Regions from separate parts of the Lysinibacillus sp. NPDC093692 genome, predicted to be linked through region 1. Evidence: riboswitches for the same ligand, from Rfam matches in the RefSeq annotation. Region 1 holds a riboswitch; each other region holds the start of a gene.

What was found. A riboswitch is a leader RNA that binds a small molecule or an ion and turns the genes downstream of it on or off. The one in region 1 is predicted to bind cobalamin.
Region 2: another riboswitch for cobalamin. It lies ahead of nikA (nickel ABC transporter substrate-binding protein); the one in region 1 lies ahead of cobT (nicotinate-nucleotide--dimethylbenzimidazole phosphoribosyltransferase).
Region 3: another riboswitch for cobalamin. It lies ahead of ACQKN4_RS17310 (ribonucleoside-diphosphate reductase subunit alpha); the one in region 1 lies ahead of cobT (nicotinate-nucleotide--dimethylbenzimidazole phosphoribosyltransferase).
Region 4: another riboswitch for cobalamin. It lies ahead of ACQKN4_RS08915 (ATP:cob(I)alamin adenosyltransferase); the one in region 1 lies ahead of cobT (nicotinate-nucleotide--dimethylbenzimidazole phosphoribosyltransferase).

The regions. Positions count from the first base shown of each region.
Region 1 is NZ_JBNNUW010000003.1:211,991-216,718, reverse strand. Features, by position in the region: gene ACQKN4_RS05335 (aminotransferase class I/II-fold pyridoxal phosphate-dependent enzyme) at 1-894, opposite strand, end outside; gene ACQKN4_RS05330 (trimeric intracellular cation channel family protein) at 1,181-1,786, shown strand; gene cobT (nicotinate-nucleotide--dimethylbenzimidazole phosphoribosyltransferase) at 1,907-2,962, opposite strand; cobalamin riboswitch at 3,077-3,253, opposite strand; gene ACQKN4_RS05320 (ABC transporter permease) at 3,337-4,086, opposite strand; gene ACQKN4_RS05315 (ABC transporter ATP-binding protein) at 4,083-4,728, opposite strand, start outside.
Region 2 is NZ_JBNNUW010000019.1:38,455-43,182, reverse strand. Features, by position in the region: gene nikB (nickel ABC transporter permease) at 1-451, opposite strand, end outside; gene nikA (nickel ABC transporter substrate-binding protein) at 500-2,107, opposite strand; cobalamin riboswitch at 2,310-2,504, opposite strand; gene ACQKN4_RS18370 (DUF1572 family protein) at 2,648-3,184, opposite strand; gene ACQKN4_RS18365 (hypothetical protein) at 3,357-3,893, opposite strand; gene ACQKN4_RS18360 (hypothetical protein) at 3,881-4,264, opposite strand; gene ACQKN4_RS18355 (RNA polymerase sigma factor) at 4,257-4,409, opposite strand; gene ACQKN4_RS18350 (hypothetical protein) at 4,439-4,588, opposite strand; gene ACQKN4_RS18345 (RNA polymerase sigma factor) at 4,628-4,728, opposite strand, start outside.
Region 3 is NZ_JBNNUW010000017.1:55,186-59,913, reverse strand. Features, by position in the region: gene ACQKN4_RS17330 (histidine phosphatase family protein) at 1-467, shown strand, start outside; gene ACQKN4_RS17325 (bifunctional adenosylcobinamide kinase/adenosylcobinamide-phosphate guanylyltransferase) at 416-808, shown strand; gene ACQKN4_RS17320 (ECF transporter S component) at 1,147-1,641, shown strand; gene ACQKN4_RS17315 (hypothetical protein) at 1,638-2,321, shown strand; cobalamin riboswitch at 2,432-2,619, shown strand; gene ACQKN4_RS17310 (ribonucleoside-diphosphate reductase subunit alpha) at 2,782-4,728, shown strand, end outside.
Region 4 is NZ_JBNNUW010000006.1:137,288-142,015, forward strand. Features, by position in the region: gene ACQKN4_RS08905 (NlpC/P60 family protein) at 1-963, shown strand, start outside; gene ACQKN4_RS08910 (hypothetical protein) at 1,555-2,103, shown strand; cobalamin riboswitch at 2,334-2,523, shown strand; gene ACQKN4_RS08915 (ATP:cob(I)alamin adenosyltransferase) at 2,721-3,263, shown strand; gene ACQKN4_RS08920 (ABC transporter substrate-binding protein) at 3,265-4,224, shown strand; gene ACQKN4_RS08925 (tyrosine-protein phosphatase) at 4,447-4,728, shown strand, end outside.

The sequences.
Region 1 (4,728 bases):
AATGGCACCTTTTAATGCTTGAGATACAACATGTGGCGCGAGGAAAAATCCTTGATAGAAATCACCGAGCGTATTTAATGTTGCACCTGCCTCAGCACCAATACCTGGCGATGTCATACGGTAAGCACATTTTTCTACTAAATCTGCACGACCTGCAATATAACCACCAATTTTCGCTAAGCCTCCACCAGGATTTTTAATGAGCGAGCCTGCTATTAAATCCGCTCCAACCTCTGTCGGTTCTAGTGCCTCAACAAATTCTCCGTAGCAATTATCAACGAAAATAACTGCGTTCGGTGCTAATTCACGGATCTTTGCACACATTTCTGCAATTTGCGAAATAGTAAAGGATGGGCGTGTTGCATAGCCCTTCGAACGTTGGATAGCAATCATTTTTGTGTTTGCTGTAATTGCAGCTACAACACCTTCCCAATCGATCTCTTGATTATTCAATAAATCCACATGGCTATAACCGATTTTATAATCTTTTAACGAGCCAGTATCTTTATCGCCACCATCGACTATTGATTGCAATGTATCATACGGCTGCCCCGAAATATAAAGTAATTCATCACCAGGACGTAGTACTCCGAATAAGCTAAGTGTGATTGCATGTGTACCAGAAATAATTTGCGGACGCACAATGGCAGCCTCCGCTCCAAAAACCTCTGCATAAACACGTTCTAGATTGTCACGCCCTTCATCATCATAGCCATAACCGTTAGATGGGTGCAGATGATAATCACTTACTTGATGCTTTCGGAATGCAGCAAGCACTTTTTGTTGATTGAAGAACGCCATATCTTCTACCTTTGCATGAAAAGGGCGTACCTTATCTTCTATTTTAGCAGCTAATGCTAGTGTTTCTTCTAATAAATTGGTTGTAAAAGTCATTATGTTCTTCTCCATTTCACATTTGTTCAAATCTTATCTTAACAATTTGTGAGCTTGCCTGCAAAAATTGCTTGTGTTTCTAATTGCATTTAGGCGCTTAGTTAAATTAAAAACTATATCTATGCATTTCTGCTATAATTAGATACTTAATATCTGATAATTCCAAATCATAAGTCGATGCTTTCTTTGCTTCTGATACAAAAAAGAAGACTTTAATGTTTTCTAGTTCGTATTAGTAACTAATCTACAACAAGAAATGATTTTATTCACTTAAGGGGTGAAAGGGTTGGCTTGGGAGGTTTTTAGTATCATTGGAACAATTGCCTTCGCTATTTCCGGGGCAATAATTGCAATGGAAGAAGAATATGATTTATTCGGTGTCTATATACTCGGTATCGTAACTGCTTTCGGTGGTGGAGCTATACGAAATCTATTGATAGGTTTACCTGTAACTACACTTTGGGGTCAAGATATGATGTTCCAAATTGCCATTGCAGCGATTACGCTATTTTTCTTATTTCCGCACCGTCTTATTCAGCATTGGCATCGCTGGGGCAATTTTACCGATGCTATCGGATTATCCGCATTTGCGATTCAAGGTGCTCTCTATGCTGTAAAGCTCGACATGCCTATTAGTGCAGTTATTGTAGCTGCTGTCTTAACAGGGTCAGGTGGTGGAATTGTTCGCGATTTATTAGCTAGACGACAACCATTAGTCCTCCGTGATGAAATTTATGGTGTTTGGGCAGCACTAGCCGGGCTTATTATCGGACTTCAACTTTTCTCAGGGGATATCTTTTTATATGTATTATTTGGTGTGATCACAGTATTAAGAATACTTTCATATACGAAGAAATGGCGGTTACCGTTGCGGAAGTTGAATCGAGCATAGCTATACCGTTGCATATTAACAAGCCCAAATATCAGATTTGGGCTTGTTTTGAATTTTTCTTATTTTCACAAACGCCGTGCATCCACAGCAGCGACAATAAGTACCTAAAGATTAATAAATCTACATTTTCAACAGTAACATAGCTTCCTCTAATGTAGTCATGTTTTTCATCATAGAGCTTGCTGCATCCAAAATAGGAAAGGCTAAAGCTGCACCAGAGCCCTCTCCTAATCGCATATTCATTTGTAGCATTGGTTCAATTCCGAGCATTTCAGCAGCAATTTTTGCACCAGGTTCTTCAGAAGCATGAGAAGGAATAATATAGTCTTTTACGTTTGGCTCAAGTTCGTACGCAATTAGAGCAGCGATAGTAGAAATAAAGCCGTCAATAACAACAGGTTTGCGATGTGCAGCAGCAGCAAGTATTACCCCTGCCATCGCGCCAATTTCTAACCCTCCGACTTTTGCAAGAACATCAATAGCATCATGACGATTTGGTTTGTTTAATGCTATAGCTTTGCGGATGACTTCTACTTTATGTGCTATTCCTCCTGGTCCAACTCCTGCACCGAAGCCTGTCACTTCATTCGGATGACACTCGCGAAGAACCGATAATATAGCAGCACTAGGTGTTGTATTACCGATACCCATTTCACCTGTCCCGAGTACATTTATCCCTTTTTTGATTTCTTCCGTAGTTACTTCAATTCCTACTTCAATTGATTGAATGGCTTCTTCCTTTGACATAGCAGGACCCTTTGCCATATTGTCCGTACCATATTTAATCTTTTTAATGATGACACCAGCATCATGTGGAATATCCTCTTTAACCCCAACGTCTACCGTAACAATTTTTGCATTCGTTATTTTCGCGACAGCACAGACACCTGTTCCTCCTCTTGGGAAATTTAGCGTTTGGAAGACCGTCACATTTTGTGGATTCGGCGTCACTCCTTCTTCACAGACGCCATGATCCGCGGCACAGACAATAATTGCTTTATTATCAATTGCAGGATATAGTTCACCTGTAATACCGGATAGTTGCACAGCTAGAGTTTCCAGCTTCCCCAAACTACTAGGAGGTTTGCAAAGTGCATCTATGCGTTCTCTTGCCTGCCCCATCATTTTGTGGTCTGCACTTTGAATGTTTTGGATCGTTTGTTGTAATAATTGCATGAAAATTTCCCCTTTCTTATTTGCCCTTGTTACTCGAAGAATGATTTAGAGAAAAAAATAAAAAGCCTGTAGTTTATCCATAACAAATAAACTACAGACTTTTCCATCGTCTATATAATACGAAGCAGATAGGCAGGTCTCCTGGCTCAATTTCAACATTTCATAGAACCTTCCCAGAACGATGCTAGTGGCATTCTCTATGAAACTCCCTTTTACAGTGGTGGGACCGCTAAAGCTTTTCACTTTATTCCCTATTCTCCCGCAATGGGCACCTAATGCTTTTATGCAATTATTTTTAATTTACGTCAAAGTGTTTAATATGTCAACATTCGAAATTTTCGTGCATCATGTTTATTATAGTAAACTGATATTAATTATTCATATTTAAAAACTTTAACACAAAATACTAAAGTAATAACTGCTATAGCAGTTATTACTGAAAGTTCAGTCAGATACGTATAAAAATTTTGAGTCTCGAAAATAAGTGTTTTTCTAATAGCTTCAATAATATAATTAAGTGGATTAATATAAACAAATGGCATTAAAAATTTTGGCCATACATCACTCGGAAAAAAAGTACCACCTAAAAAAATGAATACTAGATTTGAAAGATTTCCCATAGTTGTGGCATTTTTTGTGTTATTAGCGTAAATTCCGATTATTAAACCTATGCCTAATAAACTAAGACCACCGATTAATAACAACGGGATTAATAAAAGAGTGTAAATCGAATTAAAATTTAATTGAACATTAAAAACGAAAACACTAATGACCAAAATAATAACTGTTTGTATAGCCATAATGAAAAGCTGTGTACTGAAAATAGATACCATTATTTTTGATGCAGAGATTGGCGTAACTTTAATTTTTTTAAAAATACCCCTTTCCCTATACGAAGCAATCATAACGGGTAATGCTATAAGACCAATAGCTCCATAAGCCATACCTAAAATACCAGGAAAAATATAAGTCATATAGGACATGCCGTCTCTTGCCGTATCTTTTCCGGCTGTACCCATTAAAGCCATCATAAGAATAGGGAACACCGTACTCATAACAACCGCTTGTTTATTTCTTATTTCCATTTTAAAAAATATAGAAGATAAATTCACGAAACTATTCATATTTTCAAAACACTTCCAGTCATATTTAAGAATACATCCTCTAAATTCGCCATTTGAATATTTATACTAGTCGTTGTTATTCTTTTTTCATCTTCTAATTTATTTATATAATCTAACGTTTTTCTAATATCTTTCGTATATAAATAGAAATAATCATCTTCTTTTTTAATCTTATCTACTGCAGGACAACTTTCTAAATAATGGACAGAAGAATCGGCAATTAAACCTATTTTTATTACTGAGTTTAAATTAGCATTATTAATAATCTCTTCAGGTCTTCCTACAGTATAAATACTCCCATTGTTAATAAAACATACATTATCACAGAGTGCTTCTACTTCTTCCATATAATGTGTCGTTAAGATTATTGTTGTTCCTTCTTCTCTAATGTCCTTTATAATATTCCATAAATCTTTTCTGGAGTTTGGATCTAAACCAGTTGTTGGTTCATCCAAAAATAGGACCTGTGGTTTATTGAGAATGCTTAATGCAATACTTATTCTTTGTTTTTGCCCGCCAGAAAGTCTATTAACATAAGATCTTTTCTGTTCTTGCATATTGACTTTTTTTAATAGATCTTTAATTTCTTCTTCTGTAACCTCCATGTTGTATAATATGGCGAAAAATTCAAATAATTCATCC
Region 2 (4,728 bases), on a different contig from region 1:
ATAAGCCAACTATCTTATCAAATACGGAATTTTTATAAAGAGCACTTATAATACCTAGAGGAATACTAAAGCAAATAATACATACAAATGCAGCTAGGGCTAATTCAAAAGTTGCCGGTAGTTTCTCTAATATTTCTTGAGCAACGGGTAATTTACTCACAAATGATGTACCAAAATCGAAGTACAACACACCTTTTAGCCATATAAAATATTGAATAGACAAAGGTTGATCAGTGCCTAATTCCGATCGTAGCGCCTGTATTGCTTCTGCTGTCGGGGCGACTCCTGACAGTCTAAGTATGACCTCCGCTGGATCTACTGGAACAAAACGAATAAATAAAAAGGTCATTATCGAAACCCCTAGCAAAACAAATGGTAATGTAATCACTCGTTTTAGACAAAAAAGCCAAGTTGATTCGTACATTTCTTTCATCACTTCCCAAGTCTTCATAGTGCAAAAAGAGAGGAGCCATAGTAGACCCACTCTCTTCTCATTCTCTTACTTTAAATCCATTTGAGCATAAGGAATATCGTATTCAGATGCACTAGGATTAAAATCTTTCATATGTTTATGGTAAATAACGTTATTCGTTTCATATGAAATTGGATAAAATAATGCTTGGTCATGGAACATTGTTAAAATATCTTTATACAATTGCACACGTTCCGCTTCATTTGTACCAATTAATAGTTGATGTATTTTGCCATCAATTTGTGCTGCGTTATCTAGGCCTAATTTCGCTTCATAAACGCCATTTGCATTCGGTGTTGCTGATTCATTTGCGAAGCTGTGTGGGTCTGTTGGTGGACCATTTGTGCGCCAGAAATTAATATCTACTTGATTATCCATTAATTTTTGGAGCCCTACCATTACATCAGCACCTTCAAGGTTTAATTGGACGCCTATTTTTGCTAATTCCCCTTGCATTAACTCTGCCATTGGTTTTTGGATAGCATCTGTTGCAATATAGATTAAATCTAATTGAAGAGGTTGCCCATTTTTGGAACGGCTTTTATCACCACTTTTTAATGTCCAACCTGCTTCATCTAATAACTGCTCGGCTTTTTCTGGATTAAATAGTATTGGTTTTAAATCAATATTGGCATATGGAATAGCGTCCCAAAACAGTGTATTGGCAACTTTTTCTGTACCATGGGTAATACTTTCAACCATTTGTTCTTTATTAACAGCGTGTTGAATAGCCTGACGTACTTTTAATTCTGCTAAAGGACCAGATTGAGTATTAAAAAGTAATGCACGTGTAGATAAAGGTTCAGATACTGCCGTTTTGTATTGATCGCTATCTTTTAAGAAAGTGTAGTTATCTAAGCTAATAATGCCTCGACCATAAATTAAGTCTAATTCTTCGTTTTCAAATGCTAGTGAAATAGATTCTGAATCAGGTATAATTTTCACTTTTACTTTGTCTACTAGTGGCTTTTCACCCCAATAATGTTCGTTGCGGCTAAAGAGTGCATATTGATCTTTTTTATATTCGGTTAATACCCATGGACCTGTTCCAACCGGAGCATTAATACCTTTATTAGTTGTATCTCCTTCAGGGAATCCGTTATCCCCTAAGAAGCGGAATGGTCGCACAAAAGCCAGTTCATTTAATACAGGGTAATAGGGCGCATCTAATTGTAGACGAATTGTATAGTCATCTTCTTTCACTACATCTACAATATGATTCACCATCCCCATCCAGGAGTGTGTATCACGATCTGCTAAAACTGCTTTAAAATTGCGAATAACATTATCAGCATTAAAGGCTGTCCCATCAGAGTATTTTACATTTTGTCTAAGATGAAATATGTACGCTGTTTTATCGTCAGAAATTTCCCAGCTCTCCGCTAATTTTGGCGATATTGTTCCGTCATCGTTATACTCTACCAATGATTCATACACCATTGCTTGTGCAGTCATTTGGTTTGGTAAATAGGTATGCGGATTTAAAGGCCCTATATCTAGCGGCCAGCCAACTGTTATCATTTTTTCTTCGTTAGAGGTTTTACTTCCATTACCTTCACTCGAGCTTGAACAGCCTGCTAAAATGGTTAACATCAGTATTAGAATGAAAGGTAATAATTTTTTAAAAAATATCATTATGATTGCTCCTGTCTTTTCTTAGGTGTTAGAAAATTGATATCTGTATGTTTGTCCACCATACTACTAACTTGAAACTCAAAGTAATCGTCATGACTATGATTAGAAAAATGCATAAAAAAATCCTTATTCCACGTGAATAAGGATAGAAAAACTCATTATTAAAAGCCTTCCATCCATCTCCCTATCTTTCGTAGATCTACAATGAATCTTACTACAAGCAGGCATTCTGGCTTATGAATCTTCATTTTACTTCACCTTCCCAAGTACTTACTCAGTGGTATTTGAAGCAAAACTCCTCATTTACAGCTGCGGGACAGCATGGGATTTACACCCATTTTCCTTTAAATTAAGTGAAAAAGTTTTTTTCACTCAAACTTGTAATGAACCATATTAAATTTAGTATTAAACATAACACGCTGCAAAGACACACGTCAATTTTATTTTCTGAATATAATAAAGTTTTGAGATTTTTAAACATAGTTATAAATATTTATTCCACAAAAAAAGCCATCACACACTAGTGAGATGGCTACACTTCTATCGTTGATGTTTTTTTAACATTGATTCTGTAAAAGCCTGAGATTGTCCCTTTGGAATACTTATTGTTTGCCACTCAGAACCCTTTATTTGCTTAGCGATGTAAACGATTTGACCGACATGTTGAGAGTAATGAGACATTTGTCTTTCGATCGCATCTATAACAGAATGCCGTTCTCCCCTTATCGTTACAAATCCTTGTAAATCAGCTTCCGTTAAACCTTGTAACGCATCTAAAAATACTTGCCAGCCCTTTTCCCATACGTTCATAACCTCTTCTTTTGTCTGAAGGCTATCCGTAAACTCATCATCTCGATTTCTCGTTGCTTTCTCACCATCTGTCGTTAAAAAGTCCGTCCATCTCGATATCATATTTCCACTAATATGTTTTACAATCACTGCAATACTGTTTGAATCTTCATTATACGCCCAGTGCAATTGGGCCTCTTCTAGTTGGTCGAGTGTTTTATCGCCTAGCTCTTTGACACTTCTAAATCTTTTTTGAACAACATTTATATACGTTTGCGCTACCGTCATTGTTGAACCCCCCGTCCCTTTTCCACTATTTTAATATAAACAGAATACGATGTGCTATTTTGGTAACTAATTGTTGTCAAAAATAAACCTATATTCACAGGGTGTTCTTTATCACCACTGATTGTTAGCCTTCACCAATCGAGCTTTTACAGGCAGCTTATCTTCCACCTAACTACTTTGCATTCGCTGAATTTATGTGGGGGATAAATTCCCTTGCAATAGCAACCATTTTTTCTTGTGCTTCTTGTTGATCACCATTTAATTGATAACCTATTTGATATACATAGCCATTATAATACGTATAAAACTCATTGGCTCTTGTACTAATTTGATAAATGCGCTTGCCTGCCGCATCATAATAATAGTATGAATACGCGAAACCTTTATCTGGTGTCATCGCTCGAAAATATAAAGGATTCATGAAACTCAAACCTACATTCTTGATTTCCCCTGAAAAGTCCTGACTATCCTTAAATTTATAGTTTACTAAAGGATTATGATCCACATTTGTTACCGTAAAATTAATATATTGACGATCCACTCCAGTAAGAGACTTTTCTTTATAAGTAAATTGAAATAGCTTTTGCAAGCTACCGTCTCGCATCTCTGATGTTACCGCATAGACCTCCTGTATATTTGATTTAAACGGAAGATTTTTAGGGTCTATTAGATGGACAGCATCCCCCATAGTAGTCGCTACTGCTTGCATTGCCTCGAAGCCTTGAAGCCTTGAAGCGGTTCATAAAATTTTATATTTTCGCGGTGATGTAATTCATCTGCTATTTGAAGATACTGACTGAACGTTGTCTCTGTTCCTTCAACTTCTATTTGAAATAAATCGGTGAATGATTGTTTTTCTTCTTCATGAAGTATTTCTGTCGTTAAATGGTCAAATGGTTTCGAAGCTTGCCATGCAATAAATAGTAAGATAGAGCATGTCATCATGACGGCTAATGCACGATACGGCCAAAGTTGCTTTGATGGATACGGCTCTTGCTGAATTTGTTGTTGAACCTTTTGAATGATTGCTTCTTTATGTGCTGAGACATCCTTCAATACATGCATTGTATGCTTATCCATGGAAAAGTACCTCCCATTCAATATCATGAAGATCAATTTTTAATAATTCCTTCCCTTTTTTCAAACGTGATTTAACTGTACCTTCAGGGATTTCGAGTAGCTTAGCGATTTCTTTTATCGTCATACCCTCTAAATAAAAATACACAATGGGTTCTCGTAGCTTTAACGGTAATTTCAAAATGGCTTCATCAAAATCGTTTGTTCATCCTGTTGAATAAGCGTATCTTGTAGAACGGATTTTTGCTTAGAAAAAAGCTTGTGTTGAACTGAAATTTTCCGATATGCCCAGCTCTTTAAATAATCCTTACATTTATTAATGGTCATGCGTGCTAAGTACGCCCTCATCTCTTCTCTTTCTTCATACTACTTTTGATGATGATAAAATTTAATAAACACATCTTGAACAATATCCTCAGCTATTTGTAGATCTTTCGTATAGTAGTATGCGATACGAAATAAATGCT
Region 3 (4,728 bases), on a different contig from region 1:
CGAAGGTGTATGGTAGTGATTTACTACGCTGTAGGGAAACAGCTGGCCGTTATTTTCCGAATGCAACTTACGTGTCTGATCAGAGATTTCGAGAGTCGAATTTCGGTGAATTTGAAGGGCTCACATATGAGGACTTACAATCCGATCATCGATATTGTGCATGGTTAGATGATCCTGTACAGTCTCCACCTCCAAGGGGAGAAGGCTTTGATATGTTTTGTGCGCGTGTTTTGGAAGGGTTCACTGCATTACCAAAAGGGGGAGATGTGTATCATCTCGTTGTCCATGGTGGGGTTATTCGAGCGCTTCTCGTAGCCTTTGCTCCAACTGAGCAACCTTTTTGGTCTTATCAAACACCGCATGATAAAATGTTTTCTTTAACGTTTTCAAGAAAGGCTTGGGAGGAGGGAGCAAGATGCATGTCTTTATCGGAGGAGCCTATAGTGGAAAAACCGACTATGTCATGAAATTACTTGCAGGTCAAAACGTTGAGCTAGTGGATGGTACTCTACCTCATGGCGCTCCTACTTGTGATGTACTAGTTATAAAAAACATAGAAAAGTGGCTCGTAATACAAAATCTTGAGGATGATGAACCTCTTGTCAGAACTATTTTAACAAGACTAAAGTCGCTTGAAGAAAATTGTTCCTTGTATATAATAGTGACCGATATGGGACGTGGCGTTGTGCCGATGGAAAAACAGGCACGATTATTGCGTGATACATGTGGGCGTTTGTACCAGGCATTATTTGCTGAAGCCGAACAAGTCGTACGCATTTGGTACGGTATTGGGGAACAAATTAAATGATTTAGTGTCTTGCAGAATTTAGATGGCTCTTCAAAAAAGTGGGGATGACATTTGCAAAGACGCATACTTTGTATATAAGTTGATCTTCGTTACGGCTAGACGACTCCTTGGGGAATAGCGATATAAAGGAACGAAGGCTAATAGCATCACGTCCGGTGATAACGCCTTCGAACGTTCTGTTCGCCCGAGACCCTGCAGCGAAGCGAAGCGGCTCATCGGACGCCCCCAGGAAGCTCTGCTCTGTGCGAAAGCGAAGCGGCAGCTACAAAGTGCACAGCCGCAACGGAAATAAACCCCACACGCTATAATGAAAAAATTTCACGGAAAGAGGAAATGGGATGGATCGACAAAAATTAATGAAATTAACGCTCACTGCCATGGTAGCGGCAATTTGTGCAGTAGGTGCAGTCATTAAAATTCCAACATTTATTACAACTGCTGCGCTTGACTCTGCACCGGCATTTTTGAGCGTTGTATTTTTATCGCCAGTATTAGCTGGTGCTGCAGGAGTCATTGGGCATTTTATTTCAGCCTTAACTACTGGCTTCCCTTTTGGACCACTACATATAATTATCGCTGTGGAAATGTTTATCGTTGTATGGATCTTTGGGGTTATGCATAAAAAAGGAATGCATTTCTGGAAATGGCCTGTGGCACTTGTTTTAAATGGTGTCGTGGCACCTATACCATTTTACTTTATTATTAGTCCGGCATTTTATTGGACGTCATTGACTAGTCTTCCATTGGCAACACTAGTTAATCTAGTGATCGTTGCGGTGGCGATGCCAGTTCTGTCGAAGGTATTTGTGCGTAAGGAAGGTCGAGTACATTGAGAAATGCAATAAAAATAGGCGAGCTCATTGCGACAACCGATAATGCCGCTGCAATTGGCGAAAAGCTACAAGATGTTGTGTCTGCTCCAGATCAGCTTACGGCATATTTTACTGCACGTGTTACATTTTTAGAGCAGCTTGCTGCAAATGCTTTACCAAGGCATATTTTACTTGCTAATTTTTCAGGGGATGCTGCATGGTCTCGTTATGTTGCAGGCATTCAGCAGGTTTTTGATGAGGCTGGTCTTTTTTGTCCGCAAATAGACGGTAGTTCAGAGACCAATATGCCAACTTTACAATCAGGTTTGTCAATAACGATGCTTGGGGAGCAGCAGAAACGGACAGCTACTAAGCATGAGCAGCTAAGTTGGTACACATATGGTCTGCCGCTTGTAGGCAATGAAATCCTTGCACAGCCTGAAGATGTCGCACAGCTGGACCCTATTTTTCAAGCGTGGAAAGAGGGAATCATGCAGCAAGTATGGCCAGTTGGATCAAAAGGTCTACAAGCAGAATTTACCCGACTTTTTGGCGAGCAACAGGTCAAAAGTTCATTAGATGTTGAGAAATCGGCTGGTCCATGTGCAGTAGTTTTGCTAGGAATTGATCCAGAAAAAGAGCAGCAAGTACAAAAATATTTTCCTAGAAATTTTGAAAAACTACGTAAAACTGCATTGTAATCGGGCTTGCTTCGAGAAAAAGTAACACTTAAAAAAATTCAAGGGGCAAAACGCCTATTGCAACTATAAACACTATATGTTAGATTTGTTTAGGAGTTAAAACACAATATATAGTATTTTGGACGAGCGGTACCAAATATGGTTTAAAAGGGAATTCGGAAAAGAGTCATCTTAGGCCGAAGCTGTCCCCGCAACTGTAAGTGCTGACAAATGATGAATAGGCCACTGTAAAGAACGGGAAGGCCATCATTTGGAGGAAGCATGAGCCAGGAGACCTGCCGATTTGTTCAAGACAGCAACACATTCTTCGGGGATTGAGAAGTGGAGGCGAGAGATTTGTCCACTTCTTAGTGTGCATGTCCTTCATTTCCATTTCCGATTTTACTGCGATCACGTAACCGATAAATGTTGCGTGATCGCTTTTTGTGTTGGTGGAGAAAGAAAGGGAGAGAATGTATACATGACAATTCAAATCGAACAGCAAATTGCTAAGCTCAAGAAAAGTTATACGGAGGAAGAAATCGAAAGTTTTGTAAGATTATCGGATCGATGGCTACGAAAAAACGACAATGCAACATTTGAAGCATGGGCGGATGCGATGATTTTACAAACGCTTAGCCTGATTGATGAAGAGGAGCCATACTGGACATTTGTCGCAGCTCAAATTTATTTAGAAAAACTGTATGATCAATTTGCAATGCGCCGTGGCGTTTCAGTGCAAGATGTTTATAAAGGTTTCCCAGAACAATTAGCACGCTATACAGAAGCTGGTTTGTATCATGAAAGTTTAACAACAAAATATAGTGAGCAGGATCTTCAAGAACTCGCTTCCTATTTAGAATCAAGTCGAGATGAATTGTTTACGTATATTGGCTTAAAAACATTAATGGACCGCTATGTAGTCCGTGATTACACAAAAACACCAGTAGAGCTACCACAGGAACGATGGATGGTCATTGCGATGACCCTTATGCAAGATGAAACAGAAAATCGTTTAGAAAAAGTACGTGAATCTTACTGGGCAATGAGTAATTTATATATGACTGTGGCAACACCTACATTATCGAATGCAGGTAAAACACATGGCCAGCTATCTAGCTGCTTTATCGATACAGTAGATGATAGTTTACAAAGTATTTATGACACGAATACAGATGTCGCTACATTATCGAAATACGGTGGTGGTATTGGTGTTTACATGGGCAAAATTCGTAGCCGAGGCTCATCCATTAAAGGCTTTAAAGGTGCATCAAGTGGTGTTTTACCATGGATTAAACAGCTTAATAATACGGCGGTTTCAGTCGATCAGCTAGGTCAACGTCAAGGAGCTATTGCTGTTTATTTAGATGTTTGGCACAAAGACGTCTTTACGTTTTTAGATTTACGCTTAAACAATGGTGATGAGCGTTTACGTGCCCATGATATTTTCACAGGGCTATGCTTACCGGATTTATTTATGGAAACGGTTGAAGAACGTGGGGAATGGCATTTATTTGACCCACATGAAGTACGAGAAGTTATGGGCTTTTCACTAGAGGATTTCTACGATGAGAAAAAGGGTGATGGCACTTTCCGTACTAAATATGCAGAATGTATTGCGAATCCATTATTAAGTCGTGAAGTCGTGCCAGCGATTGATATTATGAAGCGTATTATGCGCTCGCAGCTTGAAACAGGCGTACCGTTTATGTTCTATCGAGATGAAGTAAATCGTATGAATCCGAATAAGCATGAGGGAATGATTTATAGTTCGAACCTGTGCACAGAGATTTTTCAAAATATGTCAGCAACTGAGTTCGAGTCTATTACTCTAGAAGATGATGTCATCGTAACACGTCGCAAACCTGGCGATTTCGTTGTATGTAACTTATCATCTATCAATCTAGGCAGAGCTGTACCGGCTGGTGTTTTAGAACGATTAATCCCGGTTCAAGTACGTATGTTAGATAATGTTATTGCTTTAAATACAATTCCAGTTAAACAAGCAGAGCGTACGAACTTACGCTACCGTGGCATTGGACTTGGAACATTTGGCTGGCATCATTTATTAGCTTTGAAAGAAATTCAATGGGAGTCTGAGGAAGCTGTAGAATTTGCGGACAAGCTATATGAGGAAATTGCGTATTTAACAATTCGCGCTTCTAACAATTTAGCATGTGAAAAAGGAGCCTACCCATTATTTGAAGGCTCGGATTGGCATACTGGTGCGTATTTTGACAAACGTGGCTACGACAGTCATAAATGGAATGAGTTACGCGCGGCGGTTGCTGAAAAAGGAATGCGTAACGGCTACGTCATGGCGGTTGCACCGAACTCATCAACATCTATTTTAGCGGGTAGTACGGCTACGATCGATCCTATTTTCCAAAAGAGTTATTCAGAAGAGAAGAAGGATTACAAAATTCCA
Region 4 (4,728 bases), on a different contig from region 1:
GTACAGGCAGACATTAAAGAAGTTGATGCAAATATTGTAGATACTAAAAAACGTATTGAACAACGTTCAGCGATTTTAAGTGACCGTATGGCTGCATACCAAGCACAAGATAATACTGTAGGTATTTATTTAAACGCTGTTCTAGAATCAAAAAGTTTTGCAGATTTAATGGACCGTGTCGTAGCGGTAAAAACATTAATGGATGCTGACCAAGAATTAGTAGATCAACAAGAAGCAGATAAGGCTAGCTTAGAAAAACAAAAAACAACATTAGATGAAAAACAAAAAGAGCTTCAAAAGCAATTCCAAGAGCTTCAAGAGAAGGAAAGCGAAATGGAAGTAAAAAAAGCTGAAAATGAAGCGAAATCTCTTGCATTAAAAGCACAAATTGCAACGAAACAAGAAGAAGAGCGTTTAGAAGCAGAACGTAAAGCAGCAGAGGAAGAGGCAGCTCGTTTACGTGCACTTCAAGCAGCTACTCCAGTTGTACAAGCAACAAACAACAATGCTAACACTAACGATAATGGCAATAGCAATGATAATAATAATGGCAAAGCTAACAATGAAAAATCATCACAAAAAGTGGTTGTTGGTTCAGGAGCAGGCACTGCATCTTCAGGTGATGCTATTTCAGTTGCGAAACAATTCTTAGGTCGTAGCTATGTTTGGGGCGGTAGTAACCCATCAACAGGATTTGACTGTTCTGGTCTTGTACAATGGTCTTACAAACAAGCGGGTGTAAATTTACCACGTACAGCATCACAACAATATTTAGCAACACAACGTATTTCAGCAAGTGAAGCACGTGTAGGTGACCTAGTATTCTTCAGCTATGGTTCAGGTATAGCGCATGTAGGTATTTACTTAGGAAACAACACAATGATTGATGCTCAAAATAAAGGTGTTGTCATTGAATCACTTGATTGGTGGAATCAATATTTAGTAGGCTTCGGTCGTATTTAATAAGCCGTACTATTATATAGACGATTAAAATAGCGAAAAGGTTATCTTTGTAAAAGAAATTACAAGGGTAACCTTTTTTTATTATTTGACGGTACTGGAAATTATCAACTGTTTAAACTATAGTTAAGATTCTACGACTAAACCTATTAGGCAAACGCATAATGTTATTCATTAGTTTAGGCTCGACTACTCGGTCAATAATGAGTAAAATAACTTTTGTAATGAATAAATTTACATAAGTTGATATATTTATAACTATAGCCCCAGTTATAAAAATGATAATACAGCCGAAAAAAGAATTAGCATCAATTTTTCGTTATTGCGTATTTCGCTTTGACTCAATCGTGAGATAACTCCAATAATAATCCTAACGAGTATTCCTCTGTCTTCATATAGCTAAAAGAAAAGATTCTTGCATATTGAACGCCATTTCTGATAATTTTGAAATATACGATTGGGATCTTGCTCTGAAATTACAATTATATGAGACTTTTAATTTGTAGTAGCAAAGTAACGCATGATGGTAAATGAGATAACACTTACAAGTACACTATTTTTTACGTTCTGAAACAATAAAGGTAGGGATGAATCATGGAAAAAGAGATTTTGCAACTTTTTAGTAATTTAACAGAGCGTGACCGTGATATTCAATACAAATCATACGAAGAATTAATGAAAATTATGCAGGAACCAGTTGATTGGACCTATTCAGTTTGGGAACAATTAGTTCAAACTCTTACATACAAAAATGGACATGTACGTGCAAGTGCTGCACAATTTTTATGCGCACTGGCAGCAAAAAGCGATCCTGAAGAAAGAGTGTTAGAGGACTTCTTAAAGATTTGGGCAGTAACGTATGATGAAGAAACAGTCACTGTGAGGCATACTTTACAGGCAATTTGGAAAATAGGCTTAGCGGGGCAGGTACAAAGAGATTTAGTCGTATCATATTTGGCTAAAAGATATCAAACGTGCTTAGACGAAAAGCACCCGACATTAATACGCTATGATATTATTGTATCCTTTAAAAAGCTATTCGATACAACAAATGACCCAAAGCTACTAGAAATTGCACAGCGTTTAATTGAGGAAGAGAAAGATGTTAAATCCAAAAAGAAATATAAAAATGCCATCCGATGAAAGTTATGAAAATGGCTATTTTTTGAAAATCCTTTCATTATAAAAAATAAAATGCTTTAACTTATAAGGCATAACAAATATTTGCACGAGCAGGATGAATACCCAATGGGAGAGTGAATATATCCGCGTGCATACGGTAATACCTGCATGATTTTTATCCATCGTTGTTTATTCTAAATTCCACAGCTATTTTTTCCTATCAATCTATGATAAACTGCATAACAAGTGAATAATTCTTGCAGAATAAAGGTGCTGAACTATAGCATAATCGGGAATTCGGTGAAAAACCGGAGCTGTTTCCGCAACTGTAAGTACAGAAGTCATAAAGATATACCACTGTCGAATTATCCGATGGGAAGGTTTTTTATGAATGTAGTGAACTGTACAAGCCAGGAGACCGACCTTTGTTTGAACGTATAGATAACTCTTCGGAAGCTAGGAGAATATGCGGCAAATACATAGGCTATGTCGTATTTATGTGACACTATTTATGCTATTTTTCGTTGTTTCCTTAGGAGTGGGAACAACGTTTTTTTTATGCGCTTATAGTTCACCTGATGTAAGACGAGGTGTTAATAAGGTAAGAATTTTTCACGAAGGAAAGCGGGGACTTAGATTTGAAAAAAGATGCACGTTATTCTTGTTATCCATTTATGCGTGAAAAGGCATCTACAGTAGATTTTGAAATTCGAACGGATAGCCTAACAACACATATTGGTGTAGCATTGGCGGCGGTTAAAAAAGAAACGGTAGAGGTAGTAGCAGATGATTTACTTGCCATTTTGCCAATGGCTTACCATGTAAATGGCTCAGTCCGAGGCAAATTAGCTGTAACTGAAGATGATTTGACTTGGCTTAGTGATCGCTATGATTTCTATGTTAGTCATGTTAAAGAGGAAATACAAAACTTTGTATTACCCCAAGGAACAGAGGCAGCTTCTGCATTACATTTATGTCGTAGTGAGGCAAAAAAATCATACCGTGTTTTGCACAAAGTATCTGAAGAACGCGAAGTACCAGCTATTCTCTTTGATTATTTAGGATTGCTAGCCAATGTATTTTTTGTAATGGCTGTCTATATGAATCAGCATGCAGGTATTGCTGAAATACCGTTTATTAGTAAGTCATACCCGATGAAAAAGAAAAAGGAGAATCAATGAAATGAAGAAAATGTTTAAGCTACAATGGCTTTCTGTGTTGATGTTGGCACTTGTATTAGTTGGCTGTGGCACGAAAGAGGATACAAATAAAGATACTGTTTCTAAAGAAGATCAACAAGTTGAGAAAACTACTAGCTATAAAGTTAAGGATGACCGTGGTGTAGAAGTAGAGTTTAATGCAGTACCTAAAACTATTGTTTCATTAAAACCGAGTAATACAGAGATTTTATTTGCGCTAGGTGTGGGTGATAAAATAGTTGGTGCGACTGAGTATGATTCGTATCCAGAAGAAGCTCAAAAAATTGAGCGTGTTTCTGATTCTACAATATTCAATAGTGAGCGTATTTTAGCGTTAAAGCCAGACGTCGTTATTGCCTATACAACTGGAGACGATGAAGAAAATTTAAATGCCTTAAAAGGTCTCGAAGATGCGGGTATTAAAGTGTTTGCCATTCAATCAGCTAAATCATTTGATGATGTTTATGGGGATATCGAACAAGTCTCAGCAGCTATGGGCATCAAAGATAAAGGCGAAAAGTTAAATGAAGATATTAAATCTAAAATTGCAGATGTCCAAGCAAAAGTTAAAGATGTGAAAGAACCAAAAAATATCTATTTAGAAATTAGTCCAAAGCCAGACATCTATACAGCTGGTTCTGATACATTCCAACAAGAGATTTTAAATGCTGCAAACGTTAACAACGTTTTTGTTGAACTTAAAAGCTGGGCAATGGTATCTGAGGAAGATGTCATTGCGAAAAATCCAGAAGTCATTTTAACAACAGTAGGCAATGACTCAACGGGAGAAATTCTTTCTCGTGATGGATGGAATTCAATCACGGCCATTAAAAATAAAGCTGTTTATTCTATAGATAATGATATCTCAAACCGTCCAGGTCCACGTATTGGCGAAGCTGTTGAGTTAATCGCGAAAGCAGTATATCCTGAGTTATTTAAATAATTGATATTGAAAAATAGTATTTTGGAGCTGTCCTTTATCAAGGGCAGCTTTTTTTGATGAATAAAAAGGATAACTGCTCCACCCAAATAAAGAAACACTCAAATAAATCCCCTTGTTGCTCTAAGTAGTGTACGACATTCCCTAATGCGAAAATTAGTATTATATCGAATTGTTCTATAAAATAGAGATAAGTATGCTTGCTAACAGGGAGGGGTGCAGTGAGTGAAACAGTTTGATATGAATATTATTCCGTTTGAGGCAGTTAATAATTTTCGGGATATGGGTGGTTATAAGTCAAGAGATGGGCGTGCTGTTAAGAATGGTTTGATTTATCGTTCAGCCGCACTTGGTAAAATGACGAAATCAGATAAAGAGCGCTTTGAAACGCTAGGTGTGAAAACAATTTTTGATTATCGAGACAACCATGAGGCTCAAAATAATCCTAATCCGATATTCCCGTATGCCAAGTATATTCAAATACCAGCTAAAGGAAATCATGCTTTT